One region of the Streptomyces sp. NPDC029169 genome, then DNA from elsewhere that is predicted to be linked to it. Evidence: riboswitches for the same ligand, from Rfam matches in the RefSeq annotation. Region 1 holds a riboswitch; the other holds the start of a gene.
The links. A riboswitch is a leader RNA that binds a small molecule or an ion and turns the genes downstream of it on or off. The one in region 1 is predicted to bind ZMP and ZTP.
Positions count from the first base shown of each region.

Region 2: linked by a shared signal. The riboswitch ahead of ACZ4VI_RS07005 (serine hydroxymethyltransferase) and the one ahead of ACZ4VI_RS00730 (bifunctional 5,10-methylenetetrahydrofolate dehydrogenase/5,10-methenyltetrahydrofolate cyclohydrolase) in region 1 are both predicted to bind ZMP and ZTP.

Region 1 covers NZ_JBVHXA010000001.1:157,286-161,690, reverse strand. Annotated here, with positions in the region: gene exaC (acetaldehyde dehydrogenase ExaC) at 1-1,319, opposite strand, end outside; gene ACZ4VI_RS00735 (GAF domain-containing protein) at 1,365-2,690, opposite strand; ZMP/ZTP riboswitch at 2,794-2,900, shown strand; gene ACZ4VI_RS00730 (bifunctional 5,10-methylenetetrahydrofolate dehydrogenase/5,10-methenyltetrahydrofolate cyclohydrolase) at 2,930-3,784, shown strand; gene ACZ4VI_RS00725 (hypothetical protein) at 3,907-4,405, shown strand, end outside.
Region 2 covers NZ_JBVHXA010000003.1:66,489-70,893, reverse strand. Annotated here, with positions in the region: gene ACZ4VI_RS07010 (hypothetical protein) at 1-754, shown strand, start outside; gene ACZ4VI_RS07015 (RNA polymerase sigma factor) at 1-9, shown strand, start outside; gene ACZ4VI_RS07005 (serine hydroxymethyltransferase) at 1,177-2,472, opposite strand; ZMP/ZTP riboswitch at 2,541-2,631, opposite strand; gene rocD (ornithine--oxo-acid transaminase) at 2,741-3,946, shown strand; gene ACZ4VI_RS06995 (polysaccharide deacetylase family protein) at 4,025-4,405, shown strand, end outside.

The DNA of each region.
Region 1 (4,405 bases):
CCGTCGCGGGTCCAGACGCCGGCGCCCAGGCCGTACAGCGTGTCGTTCGCCGTGCGGATGGCGTCGTCGAAGTCCGTGAAGGAGGTGACCGCGACGACCGGGCCGAAGATCTCCTCCTGGAAGATCCGCATGCGGTTGTCGCCCTCGAAGATGGTCGGCTGGACGTAGTAGCCGCCCGCCAGTTCGCCGTCGTACTCGATCCGCTGACCGCCCGTGAGGATCTTCGCGCCCTCCTGCTGCCCGATGTCCAGGTACGAAAGGATCTTCTGGAGCTGGTCGTTGGAGGCCTGGGCGCCGATCATCGTGTCGGTGTCCAGGGGGTGGCCCGGGACGATCCGTTCCGTGCGGGCGATCGCCGCCTCCAGGAACTCGCTGTAGTGGCCGCGCTGGATGAGGGCCCTCGACGGGCACGTGCAGACCTCGCCCTGGTTGAGGGCGAACATGGTGAAGCCCTCCAGCGCCTTGTCGCGGAAGTCGTCGTCCGCCGCCCACACGTCGTCGAAGAAGATGTTCGGGGACTTGCCGCCCAGCTCCAGCGTGACCGGCTTGATGTTCTCGGAGGCGTACTGCATGATCAGCCGGCCCGTCGTCGTCTCGCCCGTGAAGGCGATCTTCGCCACGCGCGGGGACGATGCCAGCGGCTTCCCCGCCTCCGCGCCGAAGCCGTTGACGATGTTGATCACGCCCGGCGGCAGCAGGTCCGCGATCAGGCTCATCCAGAAGTGCACGGATGCCGGGGTCTGTTCGGCCGGCTTCAGCACCACCGCGTTGCCCGCCGCCAGCGCCGGGGCCAGCTTCCAGACCGCCATCAGGATGGGGAAGTTCCACGGGATGATCTGCGCGACGACCCCCAGCGGCTCATGGAAGTGGTACGCGACGGTGTCGTCGTCGAGCTCGCTGAGCGCGCCCTCCTGGCCGCGCAGCGCCCCCGCGAAGTAGCGGAAGTGGTCGATCGCGAGCGGAATGTCCGCGGCCAGCGTCTCGCGGACCGGCTTGCCGTTCTCCCAGCTCTCCGCGACCGCAAGTTCCTCCAGATGCGACTCCATCCGGTCCGCGATCCGCAGCAGCACCCCCGCCCGCTCGCTCGGCGCCGTGCGGCCCCACGCCGGCGCCGCCGCGTGCGCCGCGTCGAGGGCGCGCTCCACGTCCTCCGCGGTGCCCCGGGCGACCTCCGTGAAGGGACGGCCGTCGACCGGGCTCGGGTTCTCGAAGTACTGACCCCGGGCCGGGGCCACGTACTCACCGCCGATCCAGTGGTCGTAGCGGGCCTGGTACGACATGAGCGCGCCCTCGGTACCGGGTGCGGCGTAACGGGTCATGGACATGGCCTCCCTCTGACCGCGCCGGCCGTCCCTGGCCGGCGCTCATCGCCGAGAGTGCCCGCTCCGACGTTGCAATGCCGTTGCGCCTGCCGACAGTTCCGTGTCCAGCGCCTGCAACCGGGCCAGTACAGGGGCCAGTCCGGACGCCGGCACCACCTCCGAGAGCGCCCGCCACATCTCCACGTCCTCCTCGCCCCACGCGCTGTACGTCCAGTCCGCGAGCAGCGCCGGGTCGCCCCGGTCCACCAGCGCCGCCCGTAGCCGGTCCGCGAGCCGCTCCCGCAGCCGTACGACCCCGGGGGCGCGGGACGCCGGCAGCAGCGGACCCGCGTAGTCGGCCAGGGCCGCCGACAGCGCACCTGAACCGAGGCGCCGGTCGACCGTGGCGAAGTCCGCGTCCACCGCCGCCGCCAGCCGGTACGGGCGGGAGCGCAGCAGCTCCGGGCCGAGGAGCCCGCGCAGCCGGGACAGCTCGGCCCGCAGCGTGACCGGGGTGACCGACTCGTCCTCGTACAGCAGCGTCAGCAGTTCCTCGCCGCTCACCCCCTCCGGGCGATGGGCCAGGACGACCAGGATCTCGCTGTGCCGGCGGCTCAGCCGCAGCCGGCGGCCGGCCACGGTCAGCAGCGCCTCGTCCCGGCCGAGCGCGGACAGCCGGACCCGGTCCGCGGCGGGCGCGGGGGAGAGCAGGGCGAGCTGGGACTCCGCCGCCCGCGCCACCGCCTGCACGAACGCCAGACTGTGCGGATGGGCCAGCCGGTCCCCGCCGGTGATGTCGACCGCGCCGAGCAGCCGTCCGCTGTGCGGGTCGTGGACGGGAGCGGCCGCGCAGGTCCACGCCTGCACCGGCCGCTGGAAGTGCTCCGCGCTGAACACCTGCACCGGGCGGTCCACGGCGATCGCCGTCCCGGGCGCGTTCGTCCCGGCCACCGACTCCGACCAGCGGGCCCCGGCGACGAAGTTCATCGACCGCGCCCGCCGCAGCGTCCCCGGATGGCCCTCCACCCACAGCATCCGCCCCGCCGCGTCGCAGACCGCCAGCAGATGTTCGCCATCCGTCGCGTACGCGCCCATCAGTTCCCGGATCACCGGCATCGCGGCGGACAGCGGATGCTCCTCGCGGTGCCCGGCGAGCTCGTCGCCGGCCAGCTCCACACAGGCCGCGCCGTCGGGGCTGACCCGGGCCCGCGCCGAGCGCCGCCACGACTCGGCGACCAGCGGCCGCACCGGCGGGAGGGGGACCTGGCCGCCGCTGGTGAACACCTCGTGCGCCCGCCGCAGCGCTCCGGCGTCCGGTTCCGACGCCGCCCACGCACCATCGATCAACTCGGCCTCCACGTCGAGGTCCCACCGTTCTGTGGCTGCCATCGTGGTGTGCGCACGGGACGCCGACAAGCGTTCCGGCACCCCCGCATATGCACCCTGTCCGGACACCGCCCCCCGAGCCTCGCCGAGGCCTCACGTAGAGTAGGGCTCGGGCCGTGACTGGCGCTTGAGGTGGATCACCACCGGGGAGCGGCCCGTCGGACCCCGCGCTCCCGCGCGGATCCGGCACTGCCGTGCGCCTGGGCGATCTCCCTGTCATCGACGACGCCCAGGAGTGGCCCATGTCCACCAGCACCGCTTCCCTCATGGACGGCACCGCGCTCGCCCGCCGTACGGTCGAGGAGACCGCCGCCCGTGCCGCCGAGATCACCCGCCGCACCGGCGTCACGCCCTGCCTCGCCGCGGTCCTCGTCGGCGCGGACCCGGCCTCCGTCACCTACGTGAAGATGAAGCAGAACCGCTGCGCGAAGGCCGGAATCCGCTCCCGGCACGTCGAGCTGCCCGCCGAGACGACGACCGAGGAGCTCGTCGCCGCGATCACCGCGCTCTCCCAGGACCCCGACGTCCACGGCATCCTGCTCCAGCACCCTGTCGGCCCGCACATCGACGAGCGCGCCGCCTTCGAGGCGATCGCCCCGGAGAAGGACGTCGACGGCGTCACCATGACCTCCTTCGCCGCCATGGGCTTCGGACTGCCCGGCTTCGTCTCCTGCACGCCCGGCGGCATCATGCGCCTGCTCGACGCGTACGACGTCGAACTGACCGGCAAGCGGGCCGTCGTCGTCGGCCGCTCCGCGATCCTCGGCAAGCCCGCCGGTCTGCTGCTGCTCGGCCGCGACTCCACCGTCACCTACTGCCACTCGCGTACGACCGAGCTGTCGTCCATCGTCCGCGAGGCCGACATCCTCGTGGCGGCCGTGGGCAAGCCCCGCTTCATCAAGGGCGAGGACATCAAGCCCGGCGCGGTCGTCATCGACGCCGGCTACAACCCCGGCAACATCGGTGACGTCGACTTCGACACGGCCGCCGAGCGGGCCTCCCTCATCACCCCCGTTCCGGGCGGAGTCGGTCCGATGACGATCGCCGTGCTCCTCGCGCAGACCGTCGAAGGTGCGGAGCGTCAGCTCGGCCTCTAGCACAGCGGGCGGCCGTGAACAGCCCGTACAGGCAAGGGAAGTGTCACGGTTCTGTACGGGCCGTGCTTCAACTCGACTGCAGAGCAGGGGCATCGGGGCCTTCCCGGGTGACCCTGGTCACCATGTCCCGACTCTCCGGTGAGATCGTGTCGTCGTCCCTTCGGTACCTCTTCGTACCGCTCCTCGTGCTGGCCGCGGCCGTCGTCGTCACGAACCGTCCCGGGCCCGAGAACCGGTCGTACGAGACCACCGTCGACGTCGCGCCCGCCGCCGGGGAAGGGCTCACGACTCAGGGCGGAACGGCCACGTCCCCCGCCGCCGTCGCGTACCAGCAGCTCAGGCCGGGGGAGTGCTTCGACATCGAGCGCGCGGCGCCCGGAACCGTCGTACGGCGCCACTGCGACCGGCCGCACGACGCCCAGCTCGTCGCGGTGGTCCGCCTGACCGGGGACCACCGCACCGACCTGGAGATACGGGACGCGGCGGCGGCCCTGTGCCGCGAGCCGCTGCGCCGCAAGGCCGCCGGGCAGCCGCGCGGCACACGCTGGACCACCTTCGTCCAGTACCCGTACCGCAGCGGCTACCTCCTCGGCTCCGACGCCGTGGCCTGCAGCCTCACCG
Region 2 (4,405 bases), on a different contig from region 1:
CCCGGATGAGCTGCGGGAGCTGGGGCGTCGGCTGAAGGTGCCGGACGTGGGCGGGGAGACCATGGCGGAGCGTGTGCTCGCTCAGCTCCTGGCGGAGCGGGTGCCGACGCCGGTCCGGCGGCGCCGGTTCGAGGGGCTGCGCAGGCTCTGGAAGGCGTTGCTCGCGGCGTTCTCCGGGCTCCTGGTGGTCCTGGTGCTGACGCCGCCGGTGCGGGCGACGGTGGCGGACTGGTTCGGCTTCGGCGGGGTCGAGGTGCGGTACGACCCGTGGGCGCGCCCCGCCGCGGACCCGCCGGTGCCGGGCTGCCCCGACCCGGTGCCGCTGGAGGAGGCCGGGCGCAGGGCGGGGTTCGAGCCGCTGATACCGAGCGCGCTCCGCACCCCGGACGCGGTCTCGGTGACCGGCTCGGCCGAGCGGGGACGGGCGGTGATCAGCCTGTGCTGGCGCGGGGACGGCACCCGGACGGTCCGGCTCGACGAGTTCCCGGCGCGGCTCGACGTGGGCTTCGCCAAGCAGATCCGGACGCATCCCGAGTGGGTCGAGATGGCGGACGGCGCGGCGGGTTACTGGTTCGCCGAGCCGCACCTGCTGCGGTTCCCGATGACGGACGCGAGCGGGCAGGAGTGGACCCACGAGATACGCACGGCGGGCCCCACGCTCCTCTGGACGAGAAACGCGGGAGCCCTGACCCTCCGCCTGGAGGGCGAGCCGACCCTGAAGGAGGCCCGCCGCATCGCCGAGTCGGCGAGCTGAGCGGCGACCACCGACGACCGCAGGCGACCGCCACGACCCGCCGCACCCGCCGAGCCGGGCGGGCCCGGCGGGCCCGGCGAGACGGGCGAGACGGGCGAGACGGGCGGGCCCGACGGGCCGGGCGGTGACGCACGGCCCGGGCGGTGCCGGACGGTCCGGGACGGTGCCGCACGGCCCGAGCCGTGCCGGGAAGCCCGGTCGGTGCCGAGCAGCCCGAGCCGTGCCGGGCAGCCCGAGCGGTGACGTACGGCCCGGGCGGTGCCGCACGGCCCGAGCCGTGCCGGGAAGCCCGGGCGGTGCCGCACGGCCCGAGCCGTGCCGGGAAGCCCGGTCGGTGCCGAGCGGCCCGGTCGGTGCCGGGCAGCCGCGCGGTGACGCACGGCCGCCGGGGCGGGCGGCCCGGGCCGGGCGCCCGCGTCGGGTCAGGTCGGGAGGCCGGGGGCCGGGAAGGCTGCCATCAGCTCCGCGACCTCGGCGCGGATCGTGTGGAGTGCGTCCTCGTCGCCCGAGCCGGCGGCGGCGACGCCGCGGTCGATCCAGTCGGCGACCTGGGTCATGTGCTCGGTGCCGAGGCCGCGGGAGGTGAGGGAGGGGGTGCCGATGCGAAGGCCGGAGGGGTCGAAGGGCTTCCGGGGGTCGTAGGGGACGGTGTTGTAGTTGGTGACGATGCCGGCCCGGTCGAGGGCCTTCGCGGCGACCTTGCCGGGGACCTCCTTGGGGGTGAGGTCCATCAGGATCAGGTGGTTGTCGGTGCCGCCGGAGACCAGGTCGAAGCCGCGGGCGAGGAGGGCCTCGGCGAGGGCCCTGGCGTTGGCGACGACCGCGTGGGCGTAGTCGCGGAAGGAGGGCTGGGACGCCTCGTGCAGGGCGACGGCGATGGCGGCAGTGGTCTGGTTGTGCGGGCCGCCCTGGAGGCCGGGGAAGACGGCCTTGTCGAGGGCCTTGGCGTGCTCCTCGCGGGACATCAGCATGGCGCCGCGCGGGCCGCGCAGGGTCTTGTGGGTGGTCGTCGAGATGACGTCGGCGTGCGGGACCGGGGAGGGGTGGGCGCCGCCCGCGATCAGGCCGGCGATGTGGGCGATGTCGGCGACGAGGACGGACCCGGCCTCGTGGGCGATCTCGGCGAAGGCGGCGAAGTCGATCGTGCGGGGCAGCGCGGTGCCGCCGCAGAAGATCACCTTCGGGCGCTCCTTCAGGGCGAGCTCGCGGACCTGGTCGAAGTCGATGAGCCCGTTGTCCTGGCGCACGCCGTACTGCACGCCGCGGAACCACTTGCCGGTGACGGAGACGCCCCAGCCGTGGGTGAGGTGGCCGCCCATCGGCAGGGCCATGCCCATCACGGTGTCACCGGGCTCGGCGAAGGCGAGGTAGACGGCGAGGTTGGCGGGGGAACCGGAGTAGGGCTGCACATTGGCGTGGTCGACGCCGAAGACGGCCTTGGCGCGCTCGACGGCGAGGGTCTCGACCTGGTCGATGTTCTGCTGGCCCTCGTAGTAGCGGCGGCCGGGGTAGCCCTCGCTGTACTTGTTCTGGAGGACGGTGCCGGAGGCTTCGAGGACGGCATGGGAGACGTAGTTCTCGCTGGGGATCAGCCGCAGGGTCTCGGCCTGCAGCCGCTCCTCGGCGCCGACGAGCGCGGCGAGTTCGGGGTCGGTGGCGGCAAGCGCCGGGTGGTGGGCGGGAAGATCGGCAGCGTGGGGGGTGGTGGTGCTGTTCATGGCGTTCCTCCGGGCGTGGCGGCGGGTCCCGGGGCACGGCGGCGACGCGGCACCACACGGGACGGGGTCCGTGGTGCCCAGGCGGGCGGCACCTCGTGTGGTCTGCCGCGCACGGCTCCCCCGGGGTCGCTTCCCCGTACGCCAGTCGCCGCGCGTGTTTCCAGATTAGCGGGCGCGCCGTCGCCCAAGGTTTCTTCTTCCACCATCCGAGCGACGATAAGAAAGGGAGCCACACCCACCCCCGAGCCGCAGGACGAACGGAGATCCCGTGTCGAGTACGCAAGACGCGATCGCTTCCGCGGAGGCGCACAGCGCGCACAACTACCACCCCCTGCCCGTCGTCGTCGCCTCGGCGGACGGGGCCTGGATGACCGATGTCGAGGGGCGCCGCTATCTCGACATGCTCGCCGGGTACTCGGCGCTCAACTTCGGGCACGGCAACCGGCGGCTGATCGACGCGGCGCGGGCGCAGCTGGAGCGGGTGACGCTCACGTCGAGGGCGTTCCACCACGACCGGTTCGCGGAGTTCTGCACGCGGCTCGCGGAGCTGTGCGGCAAGGAGATGGTCCTGCCGATGAACACGGGCGCGGAGGCGATCGAGACGGCGGTGAAGACCGCCCGGAAGTGGGGGTACGAGGTCAAGGGCGTGCCGGACGGGCACGCGAAGATCGTGGTCGCGGCGAACAACTTCCACGGCCGGACGACGACGATCATCAGCTTCTCCACGGACCACGAGGCCCGCGACCACTACGGCCCGTACACGCCGGGCTTCGAGATCGTCCCGTACGGCGATCTGACGGCGATGCAGGCCGCGGTGACCGCCCACACGGTGGCGGTGCTCCTCGAACCGATCCAGGGCGAGGCAGGCGTCCTCGTCCCGCCGGCCGGATATCTGCGCGGGGTACGGGAGTTGACCCGCGAGCGGAACGTGCTGTTCATGGCGGACGAGATCCAGTCGGGTCTCGGCCGGACCGGGCGGACGTTCGCGTGCGAGCACGAGGGTGTGGTGCCGGACGTGTACGTCCTGGGCAAGGCGCTCGGCGGCGGTGTCGTCCCGGTCTCGGCGGTGGTCGCGGACCGGGATGTGCTGGGGGTGTTCCGGCCGGGTGAGCACGGTTCGACGTTCGGCGGGAATCCGCTGGCGTGCGCGGTGGCCCTGGAGGTGATCGCGATGCTGCGGACGGGCGAGTACCAGCAGCGGGCGGCGGAGCTGGGCGAGCATCTGCACGCGGAGCTGAAGCTGCTGGTGGGCGGGGGCGCGGTGGAGGCGGTGCGCGGGCGCGGCCTGTGGGCCGGTGTGGACATCGCGCCGTCCCGGGGCACGGGCCGGGAGATCTCGGAGAAGCTGATGGAGCGGGGTGTGCTGGTGAAGGACACGCACGGCTCGACGATCCGGATCGCGCCGCCGCTGGTGATCTCCAAGGAGGACCTGGACTGGGGCCTGGAGCAGCTGCGGGCGGTGCTCTCGGCCTGACGGGCCGTTCGGGAGCCGTGGCGGTGGGGGCAACTCGGGGCATTGACAGCACAGTTGGTCTAGGCCAATGTTGCGGCCATGCCGAGACCCCGCCCCCGCCGCGCGCTGCGTGGCGCCCTCGCCGCCCTCGTCCCGCTCGCGCTGCTCGGCGCGTTCGGGGGCCCCGCGCACGCCGCGCCGAAGGCGGCCTGGCCCGAGCCCGTGCCCGTCGTCTCCCACATCGAGACCACCGACCCGGTCGTCTTCATCACCATCGACGACGGCTGGTACCACGACCCCGCCGCCGCGAAGATGCTCCTCGACCGCCGGGTGCCCGCCTCGCTCTTCCTGCTCCCGGGCGCGTACTCGTACGACTCCGGCTACTTCCACACCCTCCTCGACCAGGGCCGCTCCCGCGTCGAGAACCACACCGTCAACCACCCGGACCTCACCATGCTCGACGCGGCCGGCCAGAAGGCT